DNA from 3 places in the Brevibacillus sp. genome. Region 2 is predicted to be linked to each of the others. Evidence: predicted binding sites of a transcription regulator. Region 2 holds the regulator's gene; each other region holds the start of a gene.
What was found. The regulator CtsR, encoded in region 2, represses protease genes until heat stress. The targets are predictions, from matches to a motif close to ATGGTCAATAAAGGTCAAACA.
Positions count from the first base shown of each region.

Region 1: the regulator CtsR is predicted to act here: its motif matches at 3,094-3,114, upstream of clpP (ATP-dependent Clp endopeptidase proteolytic subunit ClpP).
Region 3: the regulator CtsR is predicted to act here: its motif matches at 5,000-5,020, upstream of DEP07_RS10990 (ATP-dependent Clp protease ATP-binding subunit).

Region 1 is NZ_DOTK01000083.1:17,452-24,086, reverse strand. It holds gene DEP07_RS25315 (gluconeogenesis factor YvcK family protein) at 1-617, shown strand, start outside; gene whiA (DNA-binding protein WhiA) at 627-1,574, shown strand; gene DEP07_RS25305 (HPr family phosphocarrier protein) at 1,624-1,881, shown strand; gene DEP07_RS25300 (hypothetical protein) at 2,005-2,199, shown strand; gene DEP07_RS25295 (H-type small acid-soluble spore protein) at 2,213-2,392, shown strand; gene clpP (ATP-dependent Clp endopeptidase proteolytic subunit ClpP) at 2,452-3,054, opposite strand; gene DEP07_RS25285 (hypothetical protein) at 3,186-3,407, opposite strand; gene DEP07_RS25280 (copper amine oxidase N-terminal domain-containing protein) at 3,629-4,093, shown strand; gene DEP07_RS25275 (branched-chain amino acid ABC transporter substrate-binding protein) at 4,488-5,705, shown strand; gene DEP07_RS25270 (DUF4023 domain-containing protein) at 5,950-6,087, opposite strand; gene DEP07_RS25265 (PAS domain-containing sensor histidine kinase) at 6,124-6,635, opposite strand, start outside.
Region 2 is NZ_DOTK01000018.1:34-6,668, forward strand. It holds gene DEP07_RS04415 (MGDG synthase family glycosyltransferase) at 219-1,340, shown strand; gene DEP07_RS04420 (HAD-IA family hydrolase) at 1,372-2,046, shown strand; gene DEP07_RS04425 (CtsR family transcriptional regulator) at 2,310-2,774, shown strand; gene DEP07_RS04430 (UvrB/UvrC motif-containing protein) at 2,808-3,326, shown strand; gene DEP07_RS04435 (protein arginine kinase) at 3,347-4,417, shown strand; gene DEP07_RS04440 (ATP-dependent Clp protease ATP-binding subunit) at 4,491-6,635, shown strand, end outside.
Region 3 is NZ_DOTK01000037.1:156,364-162,998, forward strand. It holds gene DEP07_RS10970 (DMT family transporter) at 1-56, opposite strand, end outside; gene DEP07_RS10975 (aminotransferase-like domain-containing protein) at 190-1,539, shown strand; gene DEP07_RS10980 (YqaA family protein) at 1,693-2,289, shown strand; gene DEP07_RS10985 (SH3 domain-containing protein) at 2,337-2,696, shown strand; gene DEP07_RS10990 (ATP-dependent Clp protease ATP-binding subunit) at 2,790-4,934, opposite strand; gene DEP07_RS10995 (PadR family transcriptional regulator) at 5,188-5,739, shown strand; gene rbsK (ribokinase) at 5,840-6,635, opposite strand, start outside.

The DNA of each region.
Region 1 (6,635 bases), on a different contig from region 2:
TACTGCCTGCATCTACGCAATCCATTCGTCTGAAAGCGGAGATGACGGATGGCTCCATCGTGGTGGGCGAATCCCAAATACCGCTGACGGGCAAGGAAATCAAACGGGTTTTCCTTGATCCTGTGGATGCTGTGCCGCTGAGCGAAGCTCTTTTGGCCATCGCCGAGGCGGATGCCATTTTGATTGGCCCGGGCAGCTTGTATACGAGCATACTGCCCAATTTGCTGGTGCGAGGCTTGTTTGCTGCGCTCAGACGCTCTACGGCCCCAAAGATTTACATTTGCAATGTAATGACACAGCCAGGAGAGACGGACGGTTTTTCCGCCTCCAAGCATGTGCAGGTTATGTACGAACATGTTAACGAATCATTTTTAGATACGATCATTGTCAACTCAGCAGAGCTGCCGAACCACGTATTGGAGAAATACGCGGAAAAAGGAGCTGCTCCCGTCCCGTGCGATCTGAAAAAGCTGCGTCAGCTCGGCTTGCATATTGTTGCAAAGCCGCTGGTCACATTCGAGGACGGTTACCTGCGTCATGATGCGCATGCAGTAAGCAAGCAAGTCGTTTCACTCGTCAAGCGCAGACGAAAGGTGCTGAAGATAGAGAAGGAGTAGTGAAGTTCGATGTCATTCGCCGCACATACCAAGAAAGAACTGACCATGATGGAGGGCGCCGATTGCTGCAACAAGGCCGAATTGTCTGCCTTGATCCGCATGAATGGGAGCTTGCAGTTCGGGGCAGGACGCCTGGTGCTGGATGTGACGACGGAAAACGCGGCGATTGCCAGAAGGATTTACACCTTGATCAAAAAGCTGTTTCAGACGCACTGTGAGCTGCTCGTCCGCAAAAAAATGCGTCTGAAAAAGAATAACGTCTACATCGTGCGTATACCCAACCAGGCCAATGAGATCTTGCAAAACCTGGCGATCATGGACAGCAGTCTCTCGTTCGTACCGGGGATCGCTCCTGAAATCGTGAAAAAGTCGTGTTGCCGGGCCGCCTACCTGCGTGGAGCTTTTCTGGCGGGCGGATCGGTCAATCACCCGGAAGCGTCCAGCTACCATCTGGAAATATTCACTTCCTACCAGGATTTCTGCGAAGCATTGACCAAGATCGCCAATCGGTATAAACTAAATGCCAAGTGCATCGAGCGGAAAAAAGGGTACGTCCTCTATATAAAAGAGGGCGAGAGAATTACCGAGTTTTTAAGTCTTATCGGTGCGCATCAGGCTCTCTTGTACTTCGAAGATGTCCGGATCGTCAAGGACATGCGAAACTCTGTAAACCGGCTGCATAATTGCGAGATTGCCAACATCAACAAAACGGTAAACGCTGCCACAAGACAGATGGAAAACATTCAGCTCATCGATCAGGAAATGGGGCTGGAGAATTTGCCCAGACGTCTGCGGGAAGTGGCGGAGCTTCGCGTGGCTCACCCCGATATCAATTTGAAAGAGTTGGGGGAAATGGTCCCGAGTGGAGTTGTCAGCAAATCGGGAATTAATCACCGCTTGCGAAAAATTAATGAAATCGCTGACAAAATACGAGAAAAACAAAATCTTTCGATGTAATTGCATGCTATACTAAAGGATAATAGTCTACAAGTAAGGAGGTCCATTCATGGTTCAACAGCAGGTTGTGGTTCAGTTGAAGACCGGTTTGCAGGCTCGTCCGGCTGCCTTTTTCGTGCAGGAGGCCAACCGCTTTGTATCGGAAGTATTCGTAGAAAAAGGCAACAAAAAAGTTAACGCGAAAAGCATCATGGGTATCATGAGCCTCGCGATCAGCTCCGGAACGGAGATTACCATTTTGGCGGAAGGGCCGGATGCCTCCCAGGCAGTATCGAGCCTCTCGACGTTGGTAAGCAAGGAAGAGTAGACAGATGGATGAAGACACTGTCCCGAAAGGGGAGTGTCTTTTTTTGTACAGATGCCCATGCATCAATTTCGTGAACGGAGGGTATTGCTAAACAATGTAGAGCGCAAAAAGGAGGAATGACTCATGAGCAATCGTGACACGTGTCAGGATAGCTGCAACGAAGGCCGGGATTCTTATGACATGGACATCGACCGGATGATCAATGAAGGGCTTGGCGGCGGAATCGTTTCTGATCAGAACGGTCTGATCGAAGAAACCAGCGTGGATACGATGACAGGGGCAAGCTCCGCGCAGCAAGCCTTAGAAAACGAGCGATAAGAGGGACGAAGCCATGGATCTGACAAGAGCGCAGGCAATCCTTTATTCTCCTGAGAAAATAAAGGTAGAATACCAGGGTGAATCGGTATGGATCGACTCTGTCGATGAGAAGACGTCCACAGCGCGTATTCATCAGGAAAGAAATCCGGGCAACAGCTTGACTGTGTATGTCAGCCAGTTGGAGGAATTGTGAAGTAGATGCAAAAAACACTCGGCCAGTCGTTGGCACGAGTGTTTTTGTGACGAAAGTCGTTACTTTTTCGCAGATGGCTCGGAAGTAATCACTTTGTCGATCAGTCCGTACTCTACTGCTTCCGCAGCGGAGAGGAAGTTGTCGCGATCCGTATCTTTTTGGATGCGCTCCAGTGGCTGTCCTGTCCGTTCAGCCAGGATGGTGTTCAAGTGGTCGCGCATTTTCAAAATGCGTTTTGCCGCGATTTCGATATCGCTTGCTTGACCTTGTGCACCGCCCAGAGGCTGGTGAATCATGACTTCACTGTTCGGCAGGGCATAGCGCTTGCCTTTTGTTCCGGCAGCCAACAGGAAAGCTCCCATGGAAGCAGCCATTCCGATACAAATGGTGGAAACGTCAGGTTTGATGAAGTGCATCGTATCGTAAATCGCCATGCCGGCAGTGATGGAACCGCCCGGGCTATTTATGTACAGATGAATGTCTTTCTCCGGATCTTCCGCCTGAAGGAACAACAGCTGGGCCACCACAATGTTGGCTACCGTGTCGTTGATGGGAGTTCCCAGAAAGATGATGCGGTCTTTGAGCAGGCGCGAATAAATATCGTAAGCACGTTCACCGCGGTTTGTCTGTTCAATGACGGTTGGAATCAAATTCATGTGCATCTAGTCTTCCTCCTCTCTTTGTAAGATTATCATACACAAAAGGTCAATGAAGGTCAAACACATAAGTGCACGCCCTCCCTACCATGGTTGCCAAATTGTCTCTCTCTAAACCTATGGCGGAACGAATGATTTCATTCTTCCTCTGTGTCCTCCGCTTCCGCCAGATCCACGGCAAGCTTGAGCGTCGCCTTCATTTTTTTCCCTTTGATGATCGTGTACTCGTCTATTTGCAAGGCCGATAAGTGATTGATGGCTTCTGCCAGCTCCTGCTGATTTTTGTACGGCTGGATCGTCAACAGGCATTCTTCGTCACTGGCTTCCTGGTATATCAGAAAAAATCGCTCGCCTGCCATGAAGGCACTCTCCCATCTTTATAATTATCCACAGTTTTATCCACAGGTTGTGCACAAAAACATTTGTTCGCGGGATAGCATGCGTTGATTCCCATAGTTTTGGCATAATTGGCTAATCCTTTACATAGGAAAAGTATGGAACAAAAAAGGAGGAATATGAAGATTTGTGTCGAAAAACACAAAATTGGAATTCATTTCATAACAATCAAGGGGTGTTTATTATGCTTCGCAAGTTTTCCACATTGATGCTGACAGCTGCTTTGCTGACCGGAAGCGTAGCTGCAACAGCGGCTTTTGCTCAAACGGCACCTGCCAAACAACAAATCAAAATCACGGTTCAACTTAACGGCAAAGAGCTGCCATTTCCTCAGGACATCGTGACCGAGAACGGGGTAGCTTATGTCAATGCAAGCACTTTGGCAGTCGCACTGGGCGGTGCAGCTGCTTGGGATTCCACAACCAAATCGCTGCTGGTTTCCAAAGACAACAAGTACGGCCTGCGCATGTATGAAAACAACACGTTTGCATACAAAAACGGAAAAGAAACCCGTGTAGCAAACCCGCCGCGTCCCGTGACTGGTGGCGTATTGGTACCGCTGGTGTTCATCGCGGAAGAGCTTGGTGCAAAAGTGTCCTACGATGCAAAAACATGGACATACAAACTGACTACCGAGATCAACAAGTAACGCTTTGGATGATTCCTCCGTTGTGATTGCCCTGTGGCTTCTCGTATAATAGAGAAAAAGCAGGCGCAATCGAGAGGGGACTTACAAAAATGCAAGGAACCACGTTTGCCAGTGTAGCGTTGCTGGTTGGCTTTGTGGTAGTGGCTATATACGTTATGTGCAAAGCGTATTCCCAAAAATACAAAGAGTAACAAATATTTACCAAAAAAGAAGCCGCACCTTTCACGGGTGTGGCTATTTTATTTAATTTTCAGAAAATATACCATACAGGAATATAAACTTCCACAATAAAACAACCAAAATATTATCATTTCTATTGCAAATTTTCTAAAATATCCTACAATAAAAGAGTGATTCATAGTTTGCACGTAAATAAAGAGGGGGATGTTTCGCTATGAAGAAACAAAAATCACTGTCGATCCTGGCTGCTACCGTAGCACTGGGGACATTGCTTGCAGGCTGCGGGGGCGGCCAGTCCAGCGCACCACAATCGAATGCAAACGGCGGCGGAAGCACCGGAGGCGGAGGGGCTGGGGAAAAACTGGTCATCGCTGTAGTCGGTCCGATGTCCGGTCAATATTCCGATTACGGAAGCACGGCCAAAGCAGGTGCTGAATATGCCCTGAAAGAAAAACAAGAGGCGTTCAAAGCACTCGGCTTTGAAGTACAGCTTTCCGCACAAGACGACCAGGCTGACCCGAAACAAGGGGTAGCGGTCGCACAAATGTTGATTTCCAATCCTGATGTAGTAGGGGTTGTAGGCCACGCAACAACGGGTGCCTCCATCACTGCTGCTGCTCAATACGATCAAGAGAAGCTCGTCATGGTATCGCCATCTGCGACAGGCTCTGACCTGACGGAGCAAGGCAAAAAGATCGTACACCGCATCTGTGCGCGTGACGACCAGCAAGGTTCCAAGGCAGCGATCTATGCGAAAAACCAACTGGGCGTAAAAACAGCGTTCGTCATGCACGACAAGGCTGCTTACGGTCAAGGGCTTGCTGAAGAAGTGAAAAAGCAATTTGAAAAAGACGGCGTGGAAATTGTCGGCTTTGAAGGGGTAACAGCTGGAGAGAAAGATTACAGTGCCGTCATCAACCAGATCGTATCCAAAAATCCGGAAATGATCTACTTCGGCGGTTACTACTCCGATGCGGGCATTATCGTGAAGCAAGCGCGCGAAAAAGGCTACAAAGGCATCTTCATGGGTGGAGACGGCTACGACTCTGCTGACCTGGTGAAAATCGCTGGTGCCGATAACGCGAACAACGTAGTGTTCACTTCTACTGTCGGCGATGTAGGGGCTACACCTGAAGGCAAGAAATGGATCGAAGACTTTGAAAAATCGACTGGCAACAAAGTGGGTATCTTCACATCCTTTGGCTATGACTCCATGGGTGTAATGCTCAGCGGTTTGGAAGAGGCGATCAAAGCGAACGGCGGCAAAAAGCCAACCCGTGAGCAAGTGCTGGAAGCTGTGCACAAAACAAAAGACTACAAAGGCAAATTCGTTAACGTAACGTTCAACGAAAAAGGCGACAACGAGTTCGCGTCCGTATACGTGTACAAATACGAGAACGGTCAAAAAGTATACATCGGGGAAGCGAAATAATCGCTCAGTATGATCAGGCCGTTTCGGACATACTACGTTTGGCACGAAGACCAGCTAACATGAGGAGGGATTCGCATGTCAAACAATCGCAATACGAAAAACGGCGGCAATCAGGGACACAGCAGCAAGACGCAGGGCACGCAAAAGCAAAAGTCCGAGCGAGATCGCAACCTGAATAAGCAAGACCCGCAATAAGCAAAAGCCCACCCAAGCGAGCGATAAGCTCCTGGGTGGGTTTTTGTGTTTACCAGATTCCTTGCTTGCTCGGCAGGCGTTTTTCCGGATGGCCGTAGCCTTGATGCTTGCGGCTTCTGAGGTTTTTGGCTTGTGATTCATGAATTTTGGCGACGAACTCACTCGTACTCATCTTGGTAAAATCCATCGGGCACCTCCATGCGGTTTGGCTTGACGCCTTTCTTTAGGATAGCCCTTTTTCAGCGGCGACAATCGGCAACGTGATTTTTACCGTAGTTCCTTCCCCTGGCTTGCTGCTCACTTCCAGATGGCCGTCGTGGTCTTTGATGATTTTGCGGCTGATCATCAGCCCTAATCCGGTTCCATTGTCTTTGGTCGTGAAAAAAGGCTCGCCCAGCTTGGGAAGCAGCTCTTCCGGTATGCCGCAGCCATTGTCGGTAATCGTGATGACCACTTGGCCAGCGGCTTTTGCCGAAGTGGTCAGGGTGACATCTCCATGCCCGCTCATGGCCTCGATTGCATTTTTGATGACGTTGATAAACACTTGCTTGAGCTGGTTTTCTTCCCCGGAGATGAGAGGATCGCAGCCAAAAGCGGTGTGGAAGCGGATGTTCTTCAAGTTTGCTTCTGACGCCAGCAAGGTCAGCACATTTTTCAGCAAGAAGACCAGCGGGAGAGATTTGATCTTGACGTTGTGCGGCTTCGCGAGCACGAGCAACTCACTGACGATGAAAT
Region 2 (6,635 bases):
AACGAACCTCTTTGCCCAACAATGGGTAAGGAGGTTTTTGTATTTAAGGATACGACAGCTTTAGTGCCTATTGGTAACGAGTGAATTTTTTGTCGACAAGTTAGGCCGATCGACCGACAAGTTCCCTCTTGCAGATCGGTCTGGGGGTAGACTAACATGAGAAGGTACCTGATCCAGGCGTTGGAGTAGGCGAGGCAAGGTTATGAAGGAGAATAGGCATGAAAAAAATTCTAATCTTTTCCGCTTCCATCGGTAACGGTCACAATCAGGCAGCGAGAGCAATGCAGGAAAGCCTGGCTGAGAATGGTTGTACATCTATGATCATCGATACGCTGGAATATATCAGTCCCACATTTCACAAGATCTTGCTGGAAAGTTACATGAACTTGTTGAGACTTTCACCCAAAATGTGGGGGAGAATTTACCATAATACCGAAAAAAGCCGCTTTTTTGATATGAACGTCCTGATGAATAAGTTATTGGCAAACAAGTTGAAGAAACTGATTAACAGTGTTCAGCCGGACGCGTTTATTGCGACGCACCCTTTTGCCAGCTGTATGCTGTCCGTACTGAAGGGCAGAAATGACTGGACCGAGCCGATCTATACAATCATTACGGACTATACGATCCACCCGTCATGGATTAATCATCATATCAATTACTACTTCATTGGGCATGAACAGCTGTACTATCTGGTTGATATTTACCGACAAGATCACCAGAAGTTCATTCCCATGGGGATTCCTATTATGCATAAATTCCGCACTCCACTCGACGCCAATGAGATCAGGCAAAAGCTTGGACTTGTACCGGAGCAAAAATGCATTATTCTCTCTGGTGGAGGTCTTGGCCTTGGTTCGATGGAAAAGGTCCTCGATGGGCTGGAAGCGATCAACCTTCCGCTGAAAACGTTTGTGTTGACCGGAACCAACGAGAAGCTGTACAAAAAAGTGACGAACAGAAGCTATCGTCACGAGGTAGTCCCGCTTAAATTTATCAACAATTTTCACGAGTATCTGGAGGTTGCCGATTTAATCGTGACCAAATCTGGCGGACTGACCTCAGCCGAGGTCATGAGCAAACGGGTGCCGATGATTATTTACAACCCGTTGCCTGGACAGGAAGAACGGAACAGCCACTTCCTGTTGAACAACGGCTGTGCTGTACATGCCAATTTGTCGGAGCAGCTCATTTACTTTATCGATGAATTGTTGCACAGTCCATCAAAAGTTGACTATATGCGACGCATGGGACAAAAAATATCAAAGCCGGATGCCGCTCAGCGCATCGCCGAATTTATTTTGGACGACATGAGCATGGTGCAGGCTGAAACAGACTAATGTTCTCGGAAGCACTGACAGGGGGTTGCCTATGAGTATACCGTTTGCTATTTTCTTCGACATGGATGGCACATTGCTGCAAACGGAAAAGTTGTCGACGCCCGCCTTTGTGCGGACGTTTGAACGATTGAGAGAAACAGGCTTGTGGCAAGGCGAGACGCCGAGCGAGGAAGACCTGGTCAATGTACTGGGAATGACCATCGAGCAAGTTTGGCAAAAGCTGTTGCCAGGAGCAAGTGAAGAAGCAGTCCACGCCGCAGATACTTTTTTGCTGGAAAATGAAATTGCCTTGCTGAAGGAAAAAGTGACCGATTTATACCCAGGAGTGAGGTCAACTCTGGAACAGCTTCACGCCCAGGGGATTCCTCTGTTTGTCGCGAGCAACGGACAAGAGGAGTACATCGAGGCCATATGCCAAGAGTATGGACTAAAACCGCTGTTGACGGATTTGTACTCCGCAGGAAGGTTCCGTACGCGCTCGAAAAATGATCTGGTGGCAAAGCTCCTCTCTGACTATGACATCGCGCACGCGTACATGGTGGGGGATCGTCACTCGGATATCGAGGCCGGGACAGCAAACGGCTTGTTTACAGTCGGTTGCGACTTTGGTTTTGCCAAACCGGGAGAGCTGGATGGAGCCGATATGATCATTACAGATTTCCCGCAATTGCTGGATCATTTGCCAGCGATCGACACCAAATCATAGAGCCTGACATAAACCATTCCTTTAGGGAGTGGTTTTTTTCATACTTAGCAACCCGACATTTTTCGTAAAAAGAGTGCAACGCTTGTCGCTTATGCCCGACAAAAGGCTCGCCACCTGACTGTTTTGCATGGTTTCAAGCGACCGGATTTTGCCCACACTAGAAAGTGTATGGATCACTTGCAAGGGCGCCATAAACCCATTATAATTAAAGTCAAAGATAGTCAAAGTCAGTAGATGACACATATGGAATAGGAGGCGATGACTTGCGTAACATCTCGGACATCATTGAACAGCACTTGAAAGGCATTTTGACACAAAGTCCTAATGGCTCGGTCGAGATCCAGCGTAGTGAGCTTGCCGACTTATTTCAATGTGTACCGTCGCAAATCAATTACGTCATCAACACGCGATTTACTGTACAAAAAGGGTACATTGTAGAAAGCAAGCGTGGAGGCGGGGGTTACATCCGCATTCGCAAGGTACAGATTGTGAGCAAGGCGCGATTGCAGGAATTGCTGACCGAGGAACTGATTGGAGAAAGCATTTCGCAGAGTGTGGGGAACGCGATTGTGGAAAGGCTGTTCGAAGAAGGACTGGTCAATGTCAGGGAAGCGACCTTGATGAAAATCGCAACCTCACGAAATGTTTTGACTCTGGATGCTGAATTGCGAGATCGTTTGCGGGCAAATATTTTAAAGCAGATGATTGCGGCTATCTTGTTGAAGTAAGCGAAGCATGTATGTGTTAGGGGGTAGGATGTAATGAACTGTGAGGAATGCGGAAAACGACCGGCGACACTGCACTTGACGAAAATCGTCAACGGCGAGAAAACCGAATACCATATTTGTGAGCAATGCGCTTCCGAAAAAGGGGACGTCTTTACCGGATTTCACAATTTCAGCATCAACAATCTCCTTTCAGGACTGTTAAAATTTGACCCCATGCAAAAAAACGGACGCGAGCCTGCCACCAGTAAGCCGCTCCGTTGCGAAACTTGCGGACTCACGTATGCCCAGTTCAGCAAAAGCGGCCGCTTCGGTTGCAGTGATTGCTACACCTTCCTGGGCGATCGACTCGATCCGTTGTTCCGCCGTATCCATGGCAATACGCAGCATAGCGGCAAGGTTCCGGAGCGCACAGGCGGACAGTTGAAAATCCGCAAAGAGCTGGAACAACTAAAGCGTGCGTTGCAAAACCATGTCGCCAGTGAAGAGTTTGAAAAAGCGGCAGAGATGCGTGACCGGATACGTGCGCTGGAACAAAAAATCGCTCAATCGTAACAAGGGGAGGTAAGCTGGTCATGTCACAACAGCAGTTTATGCAAAACCCGTGGAGCAATTGGATGAAAGGAGAAGGTCCTGATTCCGATATCGTCATCAGCACACGGCTGCGCATCGCCCGAAACCTGCGCCAGCACCCTTTTCCGTTACTGGCGACAGACTCGCAAGGGGAAGAAGTCGTCAGAAAGGTGACGGAAGTGAGCGAATCGGAGGCCATGCGCAAGCTCCAGCAGCTTCAAGTCCTCAACATGGACCAGATCAACCCGTTGGAAAAGCGGGTGCTGGTGGAGAAGCATCTGATTAGCCCTCACTTGGCGGAGGAATCGCGAAAAGGTGCTGTGCTGTTGAGTCCTGACGAGTCGGTCAGCATCATGGTAAACGAAGAGGATCATATTCGAATCCAGGTGCTGCTGCCGGGGTTTCGCCTGAACGAAGCATGGGAAATAGGAACAAAAATAGATGATGTTTTCGAGAAAAATTTAAACTTCGCGTTCGACGAGACGAGAGGCTACCTTACAAGCTGTCCGACCAACGTCGGCACAGGCATCCGGGCTTCCGTCATGCTGCATCTGCCAGCACTGGTGATGACGCAGCAAATCAGCAGAATTTTGCAGGCCATCAATCAGGTTGGCCTCGTCGTTAGAGGAATTTACGGGGAAGGCAGCGAAGCACTAGGAAACCTGTTTCAGCTGTCCAACCAAGTTACGCTCGGGATGTCGGAAAGCGATATTCTCTCCAACCTGTATGGCGTAGCCAGACAAATTATCGAGCAAGAACGCGTTGCCCGTACTTATTTGCTGGAGCATACACGCATATCTTTGGAAGACCGCATCTTCCGTTCCTACGGCATCTTGATGTATGCACGCACTGTGGAGTCCAAGGAAGCAGCTCAACGCCTCTCCGATGTGCGCCTTGGCATTGACCTGGGCATTATCTCGGGAGTATCGCCACTGGTGATGAACGAGCTGTTGGTAACAACCCAGCCTGGCTTCTTGCAGCAGCATGCAGGGCAAAAGTTGACGCCAGACCAGCGGGACGAGAGAAGGGCTCGGCTGATTCGGGAGAGGCTCAGTACGACGGGCTCAGCTTGATTGTTTCTCAGACATAAGGCATCACAGCAGTTAACCTATAGAGAAAAAACATGGTTACACGGAGGTGTACGATATGATGTTTGGACGTTTTACAGAACGAGCACAAAAGGTACTGGCGCTTGCCCTGGAAGAGGCGGTGCGTCTCGGCCACAAGGATATTGGGACTGAGCATGTACTGCTGGGACTGATTCGGGAAGGCGAGGGTATTGCTGCCAAGGCATTGCAATCGCTCGGGCTTGGTCTCGATAAAATCCAGAGCGAAGTGGAGTCGTTGATCGGACGGGGAACAGAGCAGTCCGGTAGTAATTACACCCCAAACTATACACCTCGTGCGAAAAAAGTAATTGAACTGTCCATGGATGAAGCGCGCAAGCTCGGCCATACTTACGTAGGAACAGAGCACATTTTGCTCGGCCTGATCCGCGAAGGCGAAGGCATCGCTGCGAGAATCATGAACAACTTGGGAGTCAGTCTGAACAAGGCGCGCCAGCAGGTGCTGCAATTGCTGGGAAGCTCCGAAATGATGGCGTCGCATCAGCCTTCCGGCGGCAATCCGGCAGCGAATACGCCTACTCTGGACGGTCTGGCACGGGACTTGACTGCGATTGCACGCGATGGCGGGCTTGATCCTGTCATTGGCCGCCAAAAAGAAATCGAGCGTGTGATTCAGGTACTTAGCAGACGCACCAAGAACAACCCTGTCTTGATCGGGGAGCCTGGTGTGGGGAAAACGGCCATTGCAGAAGGTCTGGCTCAAAAAATCGTGAACAACGAGATTCCCGAAACTCTCCGCGACAAGCGCGTCATGACGCTGGATATGGGAACAGTAGTGGCGGGAACCAAATATCGCGGTGAGTTTGAAGACCGCCTGAAAAAAATCATGGACGAAATTCGCCAGGCAGGAAACATCATCCTGTTTATCGATGAGCTGCACACGCTGATCGGGGCTGGCGGGGCGGAAGGCGCAATCGACGCTTCCAATATTCTCAAGCCGGCGCTGGCTCGTGGTGAACTCCAGTGCGTAGGGGCAACCACCCTGGACGAATACCGCAAGTACATCGAAAAAGACGCTGCGCTGGAGCGTCGCTTCCAACCGATTCAGGTGGATGAGCCGACTGCCGAGGACGCGATTCGCATCTTGCACGGCTTGCGCGACCGTTACGAAGCCCACCACCGTGTGAAAATTACCGACGAAGCTATCGAGCAGGCAGTGAAGCTGTCTGACCGTTATATTACCGATCGTTTCCTCCCTGACAAAGCCATCGACCTCGTCGATGAGGCGGCTTCCAAAGTGCGCTTGCAATCGTTCACCGTCCCGCCTAACCTCAAGGAGCTGGAAGGGCGTCTGGAAGAAGTGCGCAAGGAAAAAGACGCTGCCGTGCAATCGCAGGAGTTTGAAGAGGCTGCTGCACTCCGTGATCAGGAGCAGAAGCTGCGCGAGGAACTCGACAAAACGAAAAAAGACTGGAAAGAGCGTCAAGGCCAGTTGAACATGGAAGTAACTCCTGAGGACATCGCCACTGTGGTAGCCAGCTGGACTGGTATTCCGGTGCTGAAGCTGAAGGAAGAAGAAACAGAGCGCCTGTTGAAAATGGAAGATATTTTGCACGACCGTGTTATCGGCCAGGACGAAGCGGTCAAATCGATTTCCCGAGCGATCCGCCGTGCCCGCGCTGGCTTGAAGGACCCGAAACGTCCAATCGGTTCGTTTATTTTCCTCGGCCCTACAGGTGTAGGGAAAACCGAACTCGCTCGCGCTGTAGCTGAGACACTGTTTGGAGATGAAGACGCCATGATCCGCGTCGACATGTCCGAGTACATGGAAAAACACTCTACAGCACGTCTCGTAGGGGCTCCTCCAGGGTATGTAGGCTTTGACGAGGGCGGTCAGCTGACGGAAAAAGTGCGCCGCAAGCCTTACTCGGTCATCCTGCTGGATGAGATCGAAAAAGCGCACCCGGATGTATTCAACATTTTGCTCCAGGTGCTGGACGACGGCCGATTGACTGATTCCAAAGGACGCACAGTAGACTTCCGCAACACCGTCGTGATCATGACCTCCAACGTAGGTGCAAGCATGATCAAGAAAAATACGACACTCGGTTTCACTACCAACGACACCGAGAAGAAATATCAGGATATGAAGGACAAAGTCATGGATGAGCTGAAAAAGAGCTTCCGCCCTGAATTTCTGAACCGTATTGATGAAGTGATCGTG
Region 3 (6,635 bases), on a different contig from region 2:
CCGACGATCATGGCATTCAAAAGTGCGGCCCCTATAGCTTTATGTTGATCCTTCAAGCTGATCTCTCCCCAATCGTTGCCTATGCAGCAATTATTTCCTGCTTTCATAGTAATGGGGCGGCAATCATGCTACAATGCAAAAAAAGACGATCTGTACCGATACAAAGTCCATGCGCCAGGAAGGGATTTCATGCATAAATATTTGCAATTGCAGAACGAGTTGGAGACGCTGATCGAGGGCAACACCTACCAGGATGGCGACAAGCTGCCGTCCATCCGCGAGTTGGCAACCCAATATCAATGCAGCAACAGCACGGTGATCCAGGCGCTGAACGAGTTGGAGAAACGTCATCTGATCTACTCGGTAGACCGCAGCGGCTTTTACGTCGTCAAAAAGCAGCGAGACAGCGAGCCAAACAACTGTAACAGCATCGACTTCGCCACCTCTGCCCCTGATCCTGACGTGTTTCCGTACCTTGACTTTCAACACTGTATCAACAAAGCGATTGAGACATACCGCAACGACCTGTTCCTGTACGGCACCGCCAAAGGGCTGCCTACGCTCATCCCCGTGATCGCCAAGCATTTGGCCAACCATCAGGTTTTTGCCAAGCCAGCGAACATCTTCATCACATCCGGCGTTCAGCAGGCGCTGTCGCTTTTGTGTACGATTCCGTTCCCCAACGGGCGGGAAACCGTCCTGATCGAGCAGCCGAGCTACCATCTGTTTATCGATTACTTGCAGATGCACAACATTCCGGTGACTGGGATCATGCGAACGGCGCAAGGAATTGATCTGGACGAGCTGGAGCGCATTTTCCGGACAGAAAAGATCAAATTTTTTTACACGATGCCGCGCTTTCACAGCCCGCTCGGAACGTCGTATACCCGCAAGGAAAAACAGCGCATTGCCGAACTGGCCCACCGCTACAACGTTTACATCGTGGAAGACGACCATATGGCAGATTTGGAGCATGACAGCAAGGCAGACCCGCTGTTCTCCTACGATCGTTTCGAGCGGACGATTTACATGAAAAGCTATTCCAAAATCATTTTTCCCGGGCTGCGCCTCGGTGTCGCCGTCATTCCCGATGCGCTGTGCGAGTCGTTTTTGCAGTTCAAACGGCTGCGGGACATCGATAGCTCCATGCTGTCCCAAGCCGCGCTGGAAATTTATTTGAAAAGCGGCATGTTTGAACGGCACAGGCAAAAAATCCGCCAATCGTATCAGCTCCGATCGAAGCTTCTGACAGAAGCGCTGCTCGCCCATGCAGCCCGCGCTGACGCTCTGTTTGCGTTTCGCCCTCTGCCTTATCCGGGGATTCACACGCATCTTGTGCTGGACCCGCGAGTTGACGCATCCCGTCTGATCCAGCTGGCTAAAAAACGCTCGATCTTGTTGGAAGCGGCAGACAGGCATTATTTGCCCCTGTTTCCCCGGGAAAATATTTTGAAGCTGAATGTATCCAACGCCAAGGCCGAATCGGTGGAAAAAGGAATTGACGAGTTGATGGCAGTATTGCATGCGATGCGGTTATAATGAAAGAAAAAAGTTTTTGCAAAAGCAGCAACCGTAACCATATTTCGGGAATATCCGTCTTAATTTGTATACAACATCGTTACGCCACACGACTCTACCCATTTTTATCCGTCGCAGCAGGCGGATCGCATGAGATGGACAAAGGAGAATGAAATGGTTCAGAACGTTTTAGATTTTTTGATGGAATACGGCATTTGGGGAGTCGTCATCCATTCTTTTGCAGACGCCGTCATCTTCCCCATTCCTGTATTCTTTCTGCAAGTTTCATTAAGCCTGATTGATCCATCCGCTGCTTTATGGATTGCAACCGCAGGATATATCGCGTGTCTGGTTGGTACACCCGTCGGCTACTTTCTCGGTAAACTGCTCGGCCACTCTGTCCTGTACAAACTGCTCAAAAAAGAGTGGATTGACTCGGCAACCGAGATGTTTCAAAAAAGAGGCGAAGTCGCCATTTTTGTCGGCTCCTTCACCCCGATTCCGTTCAAAGTATTCACGATCTTGTCCGGCTGTCTGAATTATCCGCTCTGGAAGCTGATCGGTTATGCCGCAATCGGCAGAGCCGTGAAATTTTACCTCGTCGGTTTCCTGTTTTACTTTTACGGGCGGATGGCGGAAAATATGGTCGGTCACGCCTCCCTGTACGTGTTCTTGCTGATGATCCCGATTTTGCTGATCGGACTTTTGGTGCGAAAAATGCGGGCCAAAAAACAGCTGATGCAAACTGCCAACAAGCAAGCAGGGGAATGATCAGCTTGTAGCCTGGCTTGAACCGTTATTCAGAAAGGAGCTGCAATATGAGCCAAACATATAAAGTCATGATTCAGCACCGAATAAACTACCCTACCCCCATTGAATTGACTCAAGGTCAAACCGTCATACTCGGTCGAGTCGACGATGATCCCGACGGTTGGAGGAACTGGAGGTACTGCTATACGCTTGACCATAGCATGGAAGGCTGGGTGCCTGAACAGATTATTCAAGCAAAGGACAAGGAAGGCATCATTACGGAAAATTACTCCGCAAAAGAGCTAGATGTAAATGAAGGAGATACGGTTGAGTTGCTCCAAGAGCTGAATGGCTGGGGATGGTGTATGTCCACCAACCGGGAATACGGATGGGTTCCGATGCGAAATCTTCAGCTTGCAAGCCAATAGCAATCTCTTTTTTCGCAAACGCTCGCTTCTATCTCTATATAGGAAAGAAAGAGTCCCTGTCTAGCCGTCAGGGACTCTTTTTGGGACAAACCCTTATGCTTTTTTCACGCGAATCGCTTCTTCCTCAACTTCCACCACGATCTTGCGCACATCCGCTTCCTCCATCAACAGATCGGCGATGCCATCTTCGACCTGCTGGGCGATCACGCGACGCAGCGGGCGTGCCCCGAAAGCGGGATTGTAGCCCAGCTCAGCCAACATTTCTTTGGCAGCGTCTGTCACTTCAAGCTCGATTCCTTGCTCGCCGAGATTCAGCACGACTTCCTGGAGCAGCAGCTCCACGATTTGCACCAAGTCTTGTTTTTCCAGATGAGCGAAAGAAATAATCGAGTCGAAGCGGTTCAAAAATTCCGGTTTGAAGTACGCTCCCAGCGAATCAAGCACAGTGCCAGGCTGCTGTTCCTCGGCGCCGAAGCCTAACGCTTTTTTGCGCTCAGCCACTCCGGCATTGCTCGTTGCGATAATGACTGTTTCCTTGAAGCTCACGGTACGGCCCTGGCTGTCTGTCAGGCGGCCATCCTCCAAAATTTGCAGGAACATGTGCATGACGTCCGGGTGCGCCTTTTCGATCTCATCCAGCAAAATGATGCTGTACGGATTGCGGCGCACTCGCTCGGTCAACTGTCCCGCTTCCTCGTGGCCCACATAGCCTGGAGGCGAACCGATCAGCTTGGAGACGGAATGCTTCTCCATGTATTCGCTCATGTCGAGGCGAATCATCGATTCTCTCGTGCCGAACAGCTCCTCGGCGAGCGCTTTGGACAGCTCTGTCTTCCCTACGCCAGTCGGTCCGACGAACAGGAAGGAGGCAATTGGCCGATTTTTCGGCTTCAACCCGGCGCGGCTGCGGCGAATCGCCTTGGCGACCTGTGCGACAGCTTCCGATTGCCCGATGACTTTGGCTTCCAGGTGAGCAGCCAAATTTCTCATCCGCTCCTGCTCGTCGCTTTGCAGCTTGCGGACAGGGATGCCTGTTTTTTGCTCGATCATCTCCTGAATATCCGATACTTCCACTTTCGTGCGATTAGCGGCCCCATCAAGCTGATCCAGCTTGCCGAGAATTTCCGCTTCCTCATCGCGCAGGCGGGCAGCTTGCTCGTAATTTTCTTGCTCGGTCGCTGCTTTTTTCTCCTGGTTAATTTGCGCCAGACGCTCATGCAGCTGGCTCGTATCTGCCGCAGAAGAGCGGAGATTCAGCCGCGATCCGGCTTCATCCATCAGGTCGATCGCCTTGTCAGGCAGGAAGCGATCCTGGATGTAACGATGCGAGTATTCGACGCAGGCGCGGAGCACGTCATCGGAGTAAGCGACCTGGTGGAAAGCTTCGTATTTCGGACGCAGTCCTTGCAAAATCTCGATAGCGGCCTCCACTGTCGGCTCTTTGACCATCACAGGCTGCAAGCGGCGCTCCAGCGCGGCATCCTTTTCAATGACGCGGTACTCTTTTAAGGTAGTGGCCCCAACCAGTTGCAGCTCGCCGCGCGCCAGGGCAGGCTTGAGAATGTTTCCGGCGTCCATCGAGCCTTCCGCAGAGCCTGCTCCCACCAGCAAATGAATTTCATCCACGAACAGGATGACGTTTTTGCGCGATTGCAGCTCGGCAATCACTTGCTTCATCTTTTCCTCGAATTGTCCGCGAATCCCCGTGCCTGCGACCAGGGAAGCCACGTCCAGCACGTACACTTGCTTGTTTTTCAGCTTGGCAGGCACTTGACCTTCCGTAATGCGCAAGGCCAGACCTTCGGCAATTGCCGTCTTCCCTACACCCGGCTCCCCGATGAGCACCGGGTTGTTTTTGTTGCGGCGGTTCAAAATCTCGATCACACGCTCGATTTCCTGGTCGCGTCCGATGACCGGATCAATCAGCCCTGCGCGGGCCGCATCGTTCAGATTGCGCCCCAGTTCGTCCAGAAGGCCGCCTCTGTCCGCAGTTGTCGCCTGTCCCTTCATGTTCGGCTGTTGACCGCCTTTTGCATGGGCCTGCGCTTGTGCGAAGCCTTGCAGGAAGTCGTCCAGACCGGAGAAGGAAGAGAACGGGCTGAAGCCCATCCCTACTCCCATTTTGCTGCCGAGCTTGGCATTGCACTCCCGGCACAGGTTGTAGGCTTGCTGCTTGTCTTGCACGCGTATATGGACGGACACAGTTGCTTGTCGTTGTTTGCAGATTTCACATTGCATGTTTCATACCCCCAAAATCATGCTTTTGGATTTTTTCTTATTTGTGTGTTCGACAGGTCAACGGTTGTTTGACCATTTCTGACCTTCGATGACTTTATTATAGTTTGACCTTCTTTGACTTTCAAGAGGGTAACTTTGGATTTTCTGCTTTCGCTTGGGAGAAGCTATACAGGACGCAGGTTCTCTCTTGCTTCGCCAGAAAACCCTTCCTATAATGAGGTTGATATTCGCTAAAGTCAGGGGGCTTTTCACTTTGAACACACTCGCGTATGGACTCCTCGGGCTGGTTGCCCGCACACCAAGCTCCGGCTATGATTTGATGCTCCAGCTGCAACCATTTTGGCAGGCCAAGCACAGCCAAATTTACCCGCTGCTGGCGAAGCTGGAACAGGAGGGCTATCTGGAGTTCACTCGCATCCACCAGACGGATCGTCCTGATAAAAAAGTGTATTCCATTACAGAAAAAGGACAGATTGCACTAAAAGTCTGGCTTAGCGAGCCGGCAGCAGAGCCTGTTTTGCGTGACGAGCTGGTGCTGAAAACGTACTGCCTCGGATTGGCGGACGAAAAAGCGGCCTCTACGATGTTTGTCGAGCGCATCCAGCAATGTCGCGAGCATTTGGACATGTACGAGCACTACTTAAAGGAGTACGAGAGTGATTCTGCCGAACATTCGTATCCGCCCGACCATCCGAACCATCCCGAATTTGGGGATTATTTGCTGCTTTCATGGGGATCACGGCGCATGAAAGAAGATATCGCCTGGTGCGAGTGGGTGTTGGAGCTGTTGCAGAAGCGTTCCTAAAAACAAAAAGCAAACGCGTCTTTGGAACATTGCGCTCCAAAACACGTTTGCTTTTTCTTTCGTTTTCGTCCATGACATGATAGAAAGGTACAGACGCTCGCTAAAAGGAGTGCGCCTCTACTTCTGCCAGCGTGGGCAGCGATGGCTGCGCCCCGCGTCTGGTCACGACGATCGCAGCCACTTTGCTGGCAAATCCGGCTGCTTCCACATCCGACATCCCTTTTGCCATGCCCACGGCAAAAGCTGCGGTAAACGAATCGCCTGCCGCTGTCGTATCCACTGGCTCGACCCGACAAGCAGGCACATGCACGGTTTTCTCCTCCGTGACCAAAAGCGCGCCTTTTTCGCCCAGGGTGACAATGATCCGTCTCGGACCGCTTGCCAAAAGCTTTCTCGCCGCTTCCCCGGCTTCTTCCGGCGTCGTGACGGGCAGACCGCTCAAAATGGCCAGCTCCGTTTCATTCGGCGTCAAGGTGTGCACATGCTGTAACAGTTCCTGCGAGAGTGCCTTTGCCGGAGCCGGATTCAAAATGACCAGCTTGCCGAGCGCAGCTGCCTTTTTCACGACGTATTCCACGACGTGGAGCGGGATTTCCAGCTGCAACAGCACGACGTCGCTCTGCTCGATAATCGACAGGTTCTCATCGATGTGCTCTATGCTCACTTGTGCATTGGCTCCGGGAACCAGCACAATGTTGTTTTCCCCGTCATCGCTGACATTGATGAAGGCCATGCCAGTCGTACCCGCGCGCTTGATTCCTTCGACATGAACCTGCGCCTCTGTCATGCCCGCAAGCATGATGGTGCCATTTTCATCCTCGCCCACCATTCCGATCATGGATACGTGCGCGCCCAGACGTGCGGCAGCAACTGCCTGATTCGCCCCTTTTCCGCCT